One region of the Marinobacter salinisoli genome, then DNA from elsewhere that is predicted to be linked to it. Evidence: predicted binding sites of a transcription regulator. Region 1 holds the regulator's gene; the other holds the start of a gene.

Evidence for each region. Region 1 encodes sigma-54, which starts transcription at its own class of promoters, with help from an activator protein. Its sites were predicted from a motif close to ANTGGCATNNANNTTGCTNT; they were not measured.
Region 2: the regulator sigma-54 is predicted to act here: its motif matches at 4,182-4,201, upstream of glnK (P-II family nitrogen regulator).

Annotation. Positions count from the first base shown of each region.
Region 1 covers NZ_CP071247.1:3,359,630-3,367,327, forward strand. Annotated here, with positions in the region: gene kdsC (3-deoxy-manno-octulosonate-8-phosphatase KdsC) at 1-448, shown strand, start outside; gene lptC (LPS export ABC transporter periplasmic protein LptC) at 445-1,113, shown strand; gene lptA (lipopolysaccharide transport periplasmic protein LptA) at 1,097-1,654, shown strand; gene lptB (LPS export ABC transporter ATP-binding protein) at 1,632-2,357, shown strand; gene LPB19_RS15335 (RNA polymerase factor sigma-54) at 2,515-4,044, shown strand; gene hpf (ribosome hibernation promoting factor) at 4,154-4,462, shown strand; gene ptsN (PTS IIA-like nitrogen regulatory protein PtsN) at 4,547-5,017, shown strand; gene rapZ (RNase adapter RapZ) at 5,046-5,930, shown strand; gene LPB19_RS15355 (HPr family phosphocarrier protein) at 5,938-6,207, shown strand; gene mgtE (magnesium transporter) at 6,303-7,664, shown strand.
Region 2 covers NZ_CP071247.1:1,269,546-1,277,243, forward strand. Annotated here, with positions in the region: gene speA (biosynthetic arginine decarboxylase) at 1-921, opposite strand, end outside; gene speE (polyamine aminopropyltransferase) at 1,128-2,009, shown strand; gene LPB19_RS05730 (DUF6316 family protein) at 2,110-2,304, shown strand; gene LPB19_RS05735 (ammonium transporter) at 2,383-3,666, opposite strand; gene glnK (P-II family nitrogen regulator) at 3,734-4,072, opposite strand; gene LPB19_RS05745 (accessory factor UbiK family protein) at 4,456-4,710, shown strand; gene LPB19_RS05750 (YifB family Mg chelatase-like AAA ATPase) at 4,780-6,309, shown strand; gene trmB (tRNA (guanosine(46)-N7)-methyltransferase TrmB) at 6,383-7,117, shown strand; gene LPB19_RS05760 (hypothetical protein) at 7,128-7,634, opposite strand; gene hemW (radical SAM family heme chaperone HemW) at 7,661-7,698, opposite strand, start outside.

The sequences.
Region 1 (7,698 bases):
CAGCGCTAACGGCGACGAACTGAAGGGTTTTAACATTCTGGACGGTCTGGGCCTTAAACAACTCATGGCCGCAGGCATCACCGTCGCCGTTATCACCGGGCGACGCTCACCGCTGACCGAGAAACGGATGAACGATCTCGGCATCAAACACCTCATGCAAGGCCGTGAGGATAAAAAAGTGGCACTGCAGGAGCTGGTCAGCACCATGGATGTGCTGCCGGAACAGATCGCCTACATGGGTGATGACCTGCCCGACCTGCCGGCTATTCGCTACGCAGGCCTGGGCATTACCGTGCCAAACGGCTACTGGCTGGTGCGCCAACACGCGGACTACTGCACTCAGGTCGCCGGGGGCGCGGGGGCCGTCAGAGAAGCATGTGACCTGATCCTGACATCACAGAACAAACTGGACGGCGCTTTGGCAAAATACCTGGAATCGGATGCATGACAAACGGATCTTCACCCGACAGTCTTCAGGACGGCACTCAGGAAACAGACCGGGACACTCCAGAAGGCGGCCTGATAGCCCTGCTCACGCTGGAGAACCGCCCCTGGCTGCGCTCACTGGCACTGATCGCCACCGTCGGGGCGACCCTGTTCCTGCTTTGGCGCAGTGACGAGCGACCGCCCTCTGCCGATGATCGAGCAGAGCTGCGGGGCAACCGGGAGCCCGATGGCTTTGTCGTGAATGGCAGCTATACCTCTTACAACGAGGCCGGCGAGCTGGAAATCCAGTTCACCAGCCCGCGTATTGAACAGTTTGAAGAGGGCAACCTGGCCACCGTTGAGGCCCCAAAAGCCAATATTTTCAGCGAGCAGGCCGGCTCGCCCTGGCAAATCGAAGCCGAAGACGGCAGCCTGCTGCAGAACGAGGGGATATTGTACCTGACCGGCAACGTGCGAGTGTTTCAGCAATTGGGGGAGCGGGAAACCGTCCTGACCACAGAATCCCTCACGCTGGATAACGATCTGGGTATCGTTTACACCGAAGCGCCGGTTACCATAGCCGACAAAATCGGGGTAACCCGGTCCAAAGGTATGAAAGCATGGATCGACGAACGCATTGTGGAACTCAAATCCCAGGTGGAAGGACGTTATGAAACAGGCAAATAAGCGGCTCCGAGGGGCGCTGGCACTCACCTTCGCGCTGACACTTACCGGCCCTGCCGCCGCCTTTAGCCTGGACTCCGACCAACCGATCAGGGTCAGCGCAGACAGCGCCCGGCTGGATGATGGCCAGGGCATAGCCACATACAGCGGCGACGTCGAACTGGTTCAGGGTAAAACCCGCCTGACCGCAGACCGGGTTGTGCTTTACCGGTCCGGAAATGATCTCAACCGGGTGGAAGCCACCGGCAGCCCTGCTCGCTACCAGCAGCCAGCCCGGGACGGATCGGGTGAAACCGATGCGCGGGCGCTTAGTATTAAGTGGTCCGCCTCGGATAATGAACTGACGTTCGAGCGAGACGCCATCATACAGCAGAACGGGAACCTGTTCCGCGGAGAGGTCATTCATTATGATACCGTCCGTCGAGTTGTAACCGCCGAGGGTGGCAGCGAAACCAGCTCCGGTCGAGGCCGTGTCGAAATGGTCATTCAGCCACGTAGCACCAGCAAAAAACAGGGATCCGATGGCAGTTCTGAGAGCCAGTAATCTGGCGAAAAGCTACAAACAGAAAAAAGTGGTTATTGACGTCTCGCTGGAGATTCGCAGCGGCGAGATCGTTGGCCTGCTCGGCCCCAACGGCGCAGGTAAAACGACCTGCTTCTACATGATTGTGGGTCTGGTGCCTGCCGATCATGGCCGCATCACCATCGACGGACAGGACATCACACCCCTGCCCATGCACGGTCGCGCGAGAAAAGGCATTGGATACCTGCCCCAAGAGGCCTCGGTGTTCCGAAAACTGTCAGTACGTGACAACATCATGGCAATCCTGGAAACCCGGAAACGCCTGAGCCGAAGCGAGCGCGAACACAAGCTCGAAGAACTGCTGGAAGAATTCCACATTACCCACATCCGTGACAGCGCCGGCATGGCACTGTCCGGTGGTGAGCGCCGGCGCGTGGAAATTGCCCGTGCACTGGCCATGGAGCCGGCTTTTATCCTGCTCGATGAGCCCTTCGCCGGGGTCGATCCCATATCGGTCAGCGACATCAAACACATTATCCGACACCTCCGGGATAAAGGCATTGGCGTGCTGATTACCGACCACAATGTCCGGGAAACCCTGGACATCTGCGAAACCGCGTATATTGTGTCCGGCGGGCACATTATTGCCTCTGGAAACGCCGAGAGCATCCTCGCCAATCAACAGGTGAAGGAAGTCTATCTCGGGGACGAATTCCGACTGTGACACCCTGCACCAGATTGTCTTGGCAATCGCTACCGAGTAAACTCGGCAAAGAACTTGCTAGCCGGCGAAAATTCCGCAACCGCTGGTCTCATATAGAGTTTTACTACACATTCCGTAATCGCGTGAGCTGATGAGTAACGGATCCTGAACCATGGTGATGAAAGCCTCTTTACAGTTAAAGCTGGGTCAAAGCCTGACGATGACCCCCCAGCTTCAACAGGCGATCCGGCTACTGCAGCTATCTACCCTCGATCTCCAACAAGAGATCCAGCAGGCACTGGAATCCAACCCAATGCTGGAAACGTCGGAAGACGACGACAACCAGCCAGACACCACCAGTGACGACGCTGAAAAGGCCGAGAGCTCCGCTGAGAGCGAAGTAACCGGAGACGCCGCGCCAGACCCCGAGCAAGATTGGGACGAACCGGATACCGGCCCCGACTGGTCCACCGAGAATGACGCACCGGACAACATTCCCGACGATCTCCCGGTAGACACAGCCTGGGACGACATCTATCAATCAGCACCGGCGTCGGCCGCTCGTAACGATGACGAAAATGATCACGACTTCGAGACCCGGAATTCACCGACTGAGACCCTGCACGATCACCTGCTGTGGCAGCTGAACCTGACCCCTCTCAGTGAACGAGACGCAGCTGTTGCCCATGCCCTGCTGGATGCGGTCGATGATCGTGGCTATCTGACCAGCCCGCTGGAAGAAATCCACGCCGGCCTGATGGATGAGCAGGACGAGGATCCGCTGGAACTCGACGAAGTGGAGGCGGTACTGCACCGTCTGCAGCATTTCGATCCGTCAGGCGTATTTGCCCGGGATTTGCAGGAATGCCTGCTTATCCAGCTGAACCAGTTACCACCGGAAACCCCTTGGCTGCCGCAGGCAAGACTGGTTATTACCCACTACATTAACCTGCTGGGCAACCGTGATTACGCGCAACTGCTTCGCCGGAGCCGGCTGAAAGAAGACCAGCTTCGTGACGTGCTCGCCCTGATCACGAATCTCAACCCGCGTCCGGGTGATGTTATCGATCAGGCGGAACCCGATTACGTGATTCCCGATGTAATTGTCCGGAAACACAATGGCCGCTGGCGGGTTGAGCTAAACCCCGAGATTGCACCGCGCATCCGCGTCAATGCGAGCTATGCTTCATTAATAAAGCGGGCGGACAGCAGCGCCGACAATACCTATCTCAGAGATCAGCTGCAGGAAGCCAAGTGGTTCATCAAAAGTCTGCAAAGCAGAAACGAAACGCTGCTGAAGGTGGCTACGCGCATCGTCGAGCACCAGCAGGGGTTTCTGGATCAGGGCGAAGAGGCGATGAAACCGCTCATCCTGTCCGATATTGCGCAGGCGGTGGAAATGCATGAATCGACGATCTCCCGGGTGACCACGCAGAAATACATGCACACTCCCCGGGGTATTTTCGAGCTGAAGTATTTTTTCTCGAGCCACGTCAGTACAGACGAAGGCGGGGAGTGTTCTTCGACGGCCATCCGTGCAATGATCAAGAAACTGATCGCAGCGGAAACACCAAAAAAGCCGTTGAGCGACAGCAAAATTGCGGCCATGCTAGGAGAACAGGGCATCAGGGTGGCGCGACGCACGGTAGCCAAATACCGGGAAGCCATGCACATTCCGCCATCCAACGAACGAAAAAGACTGGTTTAGGGGAATACGGTCTGCCAAGGCTGCCCCTGAACAATTTCGCTGGCGCACACCGCTGCGCTGGCTTTCAGCCCGGCCCATTGGGACGGCATGATGACAACAGGAGACGCCTATGCAACTCAACATTTCAGGCCATCATGTAGAACTGACTCCCGCACTCAAGGATTACGTTTCAGAGAAGTTCGAAAAGCTGGAGCGGCACTTTGATCACATCAACAACTGCCAGGTTACCCTGGAGGTCGAGAAAGTGCGCCAGATGGCGGAAGCAACCATGCATGTGGTTGGTGGTGAAATTCACGCAAAGGCTGAAAATGATGACATGTATGCGGCAATTGATTCCCTGATTGATAAGCTTGACCGTCAGATCCTCAAGCACAAGGAAAAGAACGTGGAGCGAAAGCACGGCAACGGTTCCCGGTAGCCAGAGCTTTCACCAGCATTAGCCAAGAGCGCTGCGGCACGGTTACCCTGCCGCAGCTTTTTTTAACCGACCTGCAGTCGATTCATGAGCGACACATCCCTGACAATTGACAATATCCTTTTGCCCGAACTGACGCTTTGCAAAGTTTCTGCATCAAGCAAGAAACGGGTGCTGGAATTTATTGCCGACCAAATCCATCAGCACGACAGCACGCTCAACGAAAGCCAGATTTTCAATAATCTTGTTGCGCGGGAGCGTCTGGGCAGCACCGGCATTGGCCAGGGCATCGCCATTCCCCACTGCCGGCTCGAAGGGCTCGATCGGGTCATTGGCGTCCTGGTAACCCTGGAGGAGGGTATCGAGTTCGACGCCATCGACAATCAGCCCGTTGACCTTATCTTTGCCCTGATCGTGCCGAAAGAAGCCACCAGCGAGCATCTCGAACTGCTTAGCCAGCTGGCCGAGAAGTTCAACGAACGGATCTTTTGTGACCGGCTTCGCCAATGCGATGCACCCGGCACCCTTTACCAGCAGATGACCGCAACGAATTCGTAACCATCCACTCAGGGAGGCTGAACCCACCATGAAACTGATCGTTGTCAGTGGCAGGTCTGGTTCCGGTAAAAGTACAGCACTCCATGTCCTTGAGGATCTTGGCTATTACTGTATCGACAACCTTCCCATTGGATTGTTGTCGCCCCTGACCCAACAAGCGACCGACCAGGCCAAGCCGGGTCGACTCAGCAAAATGGCCGTCAGCATTGATGCCCGCAACCTGTCTAGCGAGCTGAGCAATTTCGAAGACATTCATGAGCGACTCAAAGGCACCGGTTTGACGGTCGAGGTTATTTTCCTCGATGCGGACGAACAGTCCCTGCTTCAGCGCTTCCACGCGACACGACGCAAGCACCCTCTGAGTGATGAGAAAACCTCCCTCCGGGAAGCCATCCACAACGAAAAGAAATTGCTCGAACCCCTCTCCAAGCTGGCAGACTTGTATATCGACACCACCGGCACCTCGATTTACGAGTTGCGCGACATGGTCAAACAGAGGGTCGTAGGGCGCAAAGATCAGGAACTGGCGCTGCTTTTTCAATCCTTTGGCTTCAAGCATGGCGTGCCACTGGATTCGGACTACGTGTTCGATGTGCGCTGTCTGCCCAACCCCTATTGGGACCACAGCCTGCGAACCTATACCGGCCTGGACCAACCGGTAATCGACTTTCTAGAGCAGGAACCTGCCAGCCGGAAAATGGTTGATGACCTGATCGGTTTTCTTGAGAGCTGGCTTCCGGCGTTTGCCGACAGCAACCGCAGTTACATGACCATTTCGATCGGCTGCACAGGCGGCCAGCACCGTTCGGTGTTTGTCAGTGAGCAACTGCGCGAGCATTTCCAAAAGCGCTACAGCAACGTGCAGGTCCGGCACTCTGAACTCCCGCACCTGCAATTGCCGGAACACAACTGAACTCGCCATGATTCGCCGCCCCATCACCATCATTAACAAGTTAGGCCTGCACGCCCGCGCTACGGCTAAGCTGGTGGCCAAAGCGTCGGAATTCGACAGCAGTGTCCGAATTCACGGCAAAGGCCGGGACGTGGACGCCAAGAACATCATGCAAGTGATGTTGCTGGCCGCCAGCAAGGGTACCGAGGTCGAATTGGTCGCCGATGGGCCCGATGAGGAGGCTGCGGTTGAGGCGCTGACCGACCTCATCAACGATTATTTTGGTGAAGGAGAATAAGGCGCTTCAAGGGCGCAGCATTTACCTGAAAGTCCCCCTCACCAATAGACTCTAACTCCGCTATAATGCAGGCGTTTTCTGACTGCAGGTAATCCATGACCGATATTCTGGAAAAAAGTCAGGCTCGCCAGCGACTCCGCTCCCTGAGTGAAGCCCTCGACAGCGGATCGCTGAAACAGGTCGCCCGGATCCTCAACGGTGGCCTGAGCCCCAGTGATATTGCCCACCTTCTGGAATCGTCCCCTCCGCGCCAGCGCGCCCTGCTCTGGAACCTGGTGGACAAACAACTCGAAGGTGAGGTTCTCCAGTACCTGAGCGATGATATCCGGGGCTATTTCCTGAGCCAGCTGAACGCCCAGGAACTGGCGGATATCATCGAGGACTTTGAGTCCGACGACCTCGCTGACCTTCTGCAACAGTTGCCCGATACCGTTATCCAGGAAGTTCTGGATACCATGGACGAGCAGGATCGTCAGCGGGTAGAGGAAGTCCTGTCCTATCCGGAGGACACCGCCGGCGGTCTGATGAACACGGACACCATCACCGTCCGCCCCGACATCAGCATCGACGTTGTCCTGCGATACCTGCGCAGACACCGCAACCTGCCTCCGATGACCGACAGCCTCATTGTGGTCAGCCGTCGGGATGATTTCATCGGTATGCTGCCCATTACCACCATGCTCGTGTCCAACCCGGCGGCCACCGTGCGGGAAGTGATGGATACAGACATTGAGCCTATCCCGGTTGCTCTGACCGACACCAAGGTCGCAACCCTGTTTGAACGCTACGACCTGATCTCGGCGCCGGTTGTGAATGACGATGGCAAGCTGCTGGGCCGAATCACCATCGATGACGTGGTCGACGTTATCCGCGAGGACGCCGACCACTCCCTGATGAGCATGGCTGGTCTCGACGAAGACGAAGATACCTTTGCGCCCGTGTGGAAAACCACCAAACGGCGTGCCGTTTGGCTCGGGATCAACCTGATTACCGCCTTCATCGCCGCCGGCGTGATCGGGCTGTTTGAGGAAACCATTTCCAAGGTCGTCGCACTGGCGGTGTTAATGCCCATTGTCGCCAGCATGGGCGGCATTGCCGGCAGCCAGACGCTAACCTTGGTGATACGAGGCATGGCCGTAGGCCAAATCAGTGGCGCGAACGTGGGCTGGCTGCTCAACCGGGAGTTTCTCTCTGGCGTCCTGAACGGTTTATTCTGGGCGCTGGTCGTCGCAGCAGCGGCGGCGCTCTGGTTCAATGACCTGCTGATTGGCGGCATCATCGCCGCCGCTCTGGTTATAAATCTGGTCGCGGCAGCGCTGGTGGGTACAGTTCTGCCCCTGTTTCTCAAATCCCGTAACATTGACCCGGCGTTGGCCGGCAGCGTTATCCTGACAACGGTCACCGATGTGGTGGGCTTCATGGCTTTTCTGGGCCTTGCCACCGTGTTCTACGGCTAACAGTCGGTCTCTGACCTAACCCTACGGATCCATC
Region 2 (7,698 bases), 1.6 Mb from region 1:
GTTCATCGAGCAACTGCTGCGCGACCGGGTGCCTTCGTAGTCCACGCCCAAGCCGCCGCCGATGTCCACGGTGCTGATCGGTGCCCCAAGCTGACACAGTTCGCTGTAAAACCGTGCGCATTCGCGCAGGCCGGTCTGTATGTCGCGGATATTGGCGATTTGTGAGCCCAGGTGGAAGTGCAGCAATTGCAGCGTATGCAGGGCACCGGCCTCGCGGAGCGTCCGGACCACTTCCAGCACCTGCTGGGCTGACAGGCCAAACTTGGATTTTTCACCGCCAGTATTCTGCCAGTTGCCCTTGCCGATGCTGGCGAGCCTGGCGCGAACGCCAATCAGTGGCGAGACGCCCAGATCTTCCGCTTCGCGCAGAATGAGCGGCAGTTCGGAGCGTTTTTCAACCACGAGAAAAACCCGGTGGCCCAGCTTCTGGCCGATCAGGGCCAGACGGATATATTCGCGGTCCTTGTAGCCGTTGCAGACGATGACCGAGCCGGCTTTGGGTGACATGGCCAGCACCGCCATCAGCTCCGGTTTGCTGCCCGCTTCGAGGCCGATCTGTCCGTTGCTGGCCGCCGGTTCCGCTGATATCAGCTCTTCCACGACCCGCCGTTGCTGGTTCACCTTGATCGGGTAAACCGCGGTGTATTTGCCCTGATAGTCGTGCTCCTCGGCCATCGTGTTGAAGGCATTGCACAGTGTATTCACGCGATCGTGAAGAATGTCCGAAAAGCGGATCAGCACCGGCAACGCCACCCCGGAGGCCATCAGTGACTGCGTCAGCTCGGGCAGGTTGATGGCGGCGGAGTCCTGGCCGCGGTGGGGGCGGATCAACACCTCGCCCGCCGCACTGACACCGATGTAGCCGTCGCTCCAGTGGCTGATGTTATAGACCTTGTGGGCCTGGCGGCTGGCTTCGCTCATTGTCGTCATCCTGTTGGGAAACCGGGGTGGCAGCTTGAAGGTGGTCGTGCTGTGTATGGCCGCATTGTAGGTGGTCGCTGCCTTGCCTGAAAGAGCCGGATTCGCAGAAAAACAGCGTGCCAACAAACATTAAGGCTTCAGCTGAGGTGCATGCGGCCCTACAATGGCGGCACCAATTCAGCCCATGGAGCACAGGGAGGCACCGCATGTCATCATTGAACGAAGGCTGGTTTACCGAAATCTTCCAGGATCAGGGAACCGCTTTTTCCCTGCAGATCAAGCAAAAACTGCATGAAGAGCAGACGCCGTTCCAGAAACTCGAAATCTATGAGACCGAAACCTTCGGCAATCTGATGGTGCTGGACGGGTGCGTGATGCTGACCTCTCGCGACAACTTCCTGTACCACGAGATGATGACCCATCCGGCGCTGTTTACCCACCGGGATCCGAAGAAAGTCGCCATCATTGGTGGCGGTGACTGCGGGACCTTGAAGGAGGTGCTCAAGCATCCTGGCGTGGAAGAAGCCTGGCAGGTTGAAATTGACGAGCGGGTGACCCGCATGTCCGAAAAATACTTCCCGGAACTCTGTGAGTCCAACGAGGACCCCCGGGCCAATTTCTTTTTCGGCGACGGCATCCAGTGGATTCGGGATGTAGCCCCCGGCAGCCTGGATCTGATCATCATTGACAGCACGGATCCAGTGGGGCCGGCCGAGGGCCTGTTTGCGCTGGATTTCTATCGGGATGCGCTGCTGGCGCTGAACGAGGGCGGACTGATTGTCCAGCAAAGCGAATCGCCGATGCTGCACACCGATTCCATCATCAAGTCCATTCACACCGATCTGCGCAAGGCTGGCTTCGATCACGTCCACACCCTGCCGTTCCCGCAACCGGTGTATCCGACCGGGTGGTGGAGCTGCACCATGGCTGGCAAGCACAAGCCTGTGCAGTATTTCCGGGAAGAGGATGCCGATAACCGGCCGTTTGTGACTCGCTATTACAACGCGGGTGTCCACCGCGGTGCGCTGGCGATGCCGCAGTTCATGGCGGAAAGCCTTGGCGATCCGGTTCAGCCGGGTGAAGGGTAAGGTTTATCGCTAGACAAGGTCTGCTCTCGGTCTAGACTCAAAAACGATGTGGTCGAAAATTGCATCGACCCGGTCAGCATTGAGCAAGGAGAGTCTAGTGATGGATGTGCGCAAAGGAGAGTCTGAGAAGCACTGGTTCCGCAGCGACCGGTTTTCACTGGTAAACGGTAAGTGGTTCTTTCAGACCCGGGAAGGGTCGGTGGAAGGGCCCTATGACACACACCAAGAAGCGGAAACGGTACTGCTGCTGTATCTGCGTCACTCGGATGATTCGCTGTATCACGGAGTGCGTTGAGCGGTGTCCGTAAAGTAACGTTTGCTGGCACAAAAAAGGGGCGCCCATCGGGCGCCCCTTTCGTTTGCAGTCAGTTGATTACTGACGGGCGTTAACCCACTCCGGATAGGCTTCCATACCGCACTCGGACAGATCCACACCTTCGTACTCGTCTTCTTCGCTGACACGGATGCCCATGATGGCCTTGATGACCAACCAGGTGATCAGGCTGGTAACGAAGACCCAGATGAAGATGGTCAGGGTGCCTACCAGCTGACCCATGAAGGTCGCGTCGGCGTCGGACAGCAGTACCGCGAAGATACCCCAGATACCAACCACACCGTGAACGGAGATGGCACCAACCGGATCGTCAATGCGGATCTTGTCCATGAACACGATGGAGAAGACTACGATCGCGCCACCGATGGCACCGATGACGGTCGCCAGCAGCGGAGACGGATCAGCCGGCTCGGCAGTGATCGCAACCAGGCCAGCCAGGGCACCGTTCAGGGCCATGGTCAGGTCGGCTTTGCCGAACATGATGCGAGCAACCACCAGAGCTGTGATCAGACCGCCCGCGGCGGCAGCGTTGGTGTTCAGGAACACGTTAGCAACTTCGTTGGCAACGCCGATGCCACCCAGCTTCAGCGTGGAACCGCCGTTAAAGCCGAACCAGCCCATCCACAGGATGAAGGTACCGAGGGTTGCCAGCGGCAGGTTGGCGCCCGGGAAGGCGTTGATCTGACCGTTAGCGCCGTACTTGCCGGCGCGCGGACCCAGCACCAGCACACCCGCCAGGGCAGCAGCAGCACCAGCCATGTGAACAATACCGGAACCGGCGTAGTCACTGTAGTTCAGCTCGAACATGCCGAATACTGCGTCACCGTTCCAGGTCCAGGCGCCTTCCATCGGGTAGATGAAGCCAGTCATAACAACGGCAAACAGCAGGAAGGCCCACAGTTTCATACGCTCGGCAACGGCACCGGATACGATGGACATAGCGGTTGCTACGAACACAACCTGGAAGAAGAAGTCGGAAGCACCGCTGTACTCACCCATGTCGCCGAAACCGGCTTCGGTGGATGCTGCGATAACGCCTGCAATAGCTGCGTCGTCCATTTCAGCAACGGTAGTGATGCCGTCAAGGAACAGGCCACCGCCGTACATGATGTCGTAGCCGCAAATCAGGTACATGGTACAGGCGATTGCGAACAGGGCGACGTTTTTGGTCAGGATTTCAGTGGTGTTTTTGGCACGGACAAGACCTGCTTCCAGCATGGCAAAACCCGCGGCCATCCACATGACCAGCGCGCCGCAAATCAGGAAGTAGAACGTGTCCATTGCGTACTGCAATTCAAAAATATGATTAAGATTACTTTCCATTTTAAGCCCTCCGCACAAGGCTTGATTCGGTTAAAAAATTTGCGTTGGCAGTTCTGTCAGATCCGGATCACACCGCTTCTTCGCCGGTTTCGCCTGTCCGGATCCGGATGGCCTGCTCCAGTTCTGTAACAAAAATTTTGCCGTCACCGATCTTGCCGGTGTTGGCTGCCTTGGTGATGGACTCGATCACCTGGTCCAGCAGGTTGTCGCCAATGGCAACTTCTACTTTGACCTTCGGGAGGAAATCCACCACGTATTCCGCGCCACGGTAGAGCTCTGTGTGTCCTTTCTGCCGACCGAAGCCTTTGACTTCAGTGACGGTTACACCTTGAACGCCAATCTCGGATAGTGCCTCACGGACATCATCCAGCTTGAAAGGCTTAATGATCGCTGTCACAAGTTTCATTGCTGTCTCCTTGGTAAAGCCGGCCCAGCAGTGAGGGCCTGGCGGCCGACTGATGGGTTCGGGATGCTGCCACCTCGCACATCAACTGTGCGGATTGCGTACGAGGTAGAAAGCATTGGGTGTGCCAACGCAAAAAAAACATTATATATCAATGTCCTGGGCAATGCCTGTCCCAGATTGGCGCAAAAGTGCGCACCAATAAAGAGCATTGTGCACCTAAATAGCTCGATTTGGCACCACCCTTGTTCAAGGTCCCCAGGTGGGTCTCTGTCTGGGTCATCACACGCTCGCCAGAGGCCCTTGTGATACACTGCGCCCCTAGACGGCAGAGTTGGCGTCAGGCCGTGCCGGAATTGAGGTGAGCTACCAAGAGGAAGCCGTTCGTGAAAGGTCCACAGGATATTTTTGCCCAGTTGCAGGGCCAGTTTGGTCAGTTCGTGCCGGACATGGCCCGTGCCGCCAGAGAAGACTTCGAAACCCACGCCCGAGCAACGGTGATGTCTGTGCTGGCCCGGCTGGAACTGGTTACCCGCGAAGAGTTCGACGCCCAACAGGCTGTGTTGTTGAAAACCCGTGAAAAAGTCGACGCGCTGGAGCAGCGCGTGGCGGAGTTGGAGCAGCAGCTCAAGGCGAAATAAACGCCGGTTTGCCTGGCAGGATGCCGGGCCCGGAAGTGTCTGTAACCCATGAAACCATGGAAGGTTGTCATGCTTGCGATTGTCCATTCCCGCGCCAGTGTCGGCGTGGTTGCCCCCAGTGTCACCGTCGAGGTCCACCTCTCCGGAGGTCTGCCTGCGCTGTCCATCGTCGGAATGCCGGAAACCGCGGTCCGCGAGAGCCGGGAACGGGTGCGTAGCGCTCTGCTGAATGCCGGTTTCGAATTCCCTGCCCGTCGCATCACCATCAATCTGGCGCCAGCGGATCTGCCCAAAGAAGGCGCACGATTCGATCTTCCCATTGCTATCGGCATTCTGGCGGCGTCCGGTCAGTTACCGAGCGAACCGCTGGAGCGTCTCGAGTTCGTAGGTGAACTGTCGCTCGATGGCGCGTTGCGTGCCCTGAGTGGTGTATTGCCCGCCGCTGTCGCCGCCACCGAGGCGGGCCGGGCCATTATGGTGCCTTTGGCGAACGCGCTGGAAGCATCCCTGGTCAGTGAGGGAGAGGTATTGGCCGCCGGCCACCTGTTGGAGGTTTGCGGGCATATCACGGGACAATCAAAGCTCGGTCCGGTCCCGCCTGCACCGGTTGCACCCGGGCAAGCACCGGTCGAAACTCCGGACCTGGCCGATGTGCGGGGGCAGCACGTGCCCCGAAGGGCGCTCGAGGTAGCGGCAGCGGGCCAGCACAATCTGCTCTTTTTCGGGCCTCCGGGTACCGGCAAGAGTATGCTCGCAAGCCGGCTACCGGGGCTTCTGCCATGCTTGCACACGTCTGCCGCGCTGGAGGTGGCGGCCATTCACTCTGTGTCGGGGCACCCGGTGCCACCCGAGCAGTGGCGATTGCCGCCTTTTCGAGCCCCTCACCACACGGCGTCTGCGGTTGCCATGGTGGGGGGCGGCAGCAACCCGCGGCCGGGGGAAATCTCTCTGGCCCATGGTGGCGTACTGTTTCTCGACGAGTTGCCTGAATTTGAGCGCAAGGTATTGGAGGTACTCCGCGAGCCCATGGAGTCGGGAGTCATCGCCATCAGCCGTGCAGCGCGTCAGGTGATTTTTCCAGCCCGGTTTCAGCTGGTCGGTGCCATGAATCCATGCCCCTGTGGTTTTCTGGGGCATCCGACACGGGAGTGTCAGTGTTCTGCGCAGCAGGTGCTTCGATACCGCGCCAGGGTGTCGGGCCCTTTGCTGGATCGGTTCGATATGCATGTGGAGGTGCCGGTTCAGTCTGCCGATGTTCTGTTACACAGTGGCGCCCCGGGTGAGTGCAGTGCCGTGGTGCGCGAGCGGGTGCTGCAGGCCCGGGAGCGGCAGGATCATCGGGGCGGCATCAACGCGATGCTCACCGGCCGAGCGTTGCAGGAAGCGTGCGGGCTGGATTCGGCGAACGAGCAGATGCTGACGGGCGCGATGAACCGGTTGGGGTTGTCCGCCCGGGCATTGCATCGGATCTTGCGCGTTGCGCGAACGCTGGCGGATCTGGACGATGCGGCCACACTGAGCCAGTGCCACCTGGCAGAAGCTCTGGGCTATCGTCAGCTGGATCGCCAGCAGCCAAACCGCTCGCCGGTGTCCTCCTGATGGAACGGACTCTGGTAAACTGTGTGTTTGTTCTCGTTACTTTAAACCCGCAGCCAGCGCTTGAGGATTTCAAATGACCGACCAGAAAACACCGCCCGATTCGAACGACAAGGCGTCGGATTCGCCGGTAACGACGCGCCGAGGGATTCGTAGCTTCGTTCTGCGTCAGGGCAGAATGACTGAAGGGCAGAAAAAGGCATTCGATCGACTGTGGTCGCAGTACGGACTGACCCGTGAAGACGGCATGATCGATCCACGTCAGGTGTTTGGCCGTGACGCCGTTCTGAACCTGGAAATTGGTTTTGGCATGGGCAAGTCTCTGGCCGAAATGGCGGAGGCCGCACCAGAGCAGGATTTCATCGGTGTGGAGGTGCATCTCCCCGGTGTCGGTTCGCTACTGAAGGACGTCGACGAGCGGGGGCTGGAGAACGTTCGCGTCTACAACATCGATGTAAACGACGTGATCGATCTGTGCCTGCCGGATGCGTGTCTGGATCAGGTCATGATCTTCTTCCCGGACCCCTGGCCGAAGAAAAAACATCATAAGCGTCGCCTGGTGCAGTCGGAATTTGTTCAACGCATCCGTCACAAGCTGCGCGTTGGTGGCATCCTTCATCTGGCCACGGATTGGGAAAACTACGCCGAGCATATGATGGAAGTAATGGTTGAAGCCGAAGGCTTTGCCAATACCCAGGAAGACGGCGGTTATTCGCCCCGGCCAGACACCCGGCCCATCACCAAGTTCGAGAAGCGAGGCGAGCGCCTGGGGCACGGGGTGTGGGACTTGCTTTTTTACCGCACCAATTGATCGTTTCCGATCAGTGATGTTCTAACGGGTGGCGTCGGGCTGCCCGGATAATGATCAGGCCTGCGATGCCCAGCATCAGCCCGGCGTACTTGATCAGGGCAAAGATCGTGGCCCACAGGCTGAACGTGTCGCTGGGCGGATTGAAGTTATTCAGCAACAGGATGTTTTCCACCAGATCGCTGATGGCGGCGGTGACAAACAGCGTTCGAACCCAGCGGCCGACCATGCGCTCCCTCACACCCGGGCGGTCTCGCATCAGATGGCCCGTGAGCCGGAGCAGGGTGATCAGGTAGATGGGGATAAAGAGCAGGCTCAGCCACAGGTAGCTTTTGGCCCAGGTTTCACCGTCACGTTGCCAGCTTAACAGGATGGCGTGCGCCTGATCGGCTGTGCCCGCGACCTGGAAACTCACCACGCCCTGGGGCGCAGAGGACGTTTGCAACGGTTGGTTGATCAACCAGAGTGCGGCCAGCACCAACAGGGTTGCGACCAGCAGGATTTTGAGCTTCGGCGGCATGGCCGCCCATCCTCGGGGATGGTCCATTACAGAAAACGCTCCAGCAGGCTGTTCAGGTAACGCT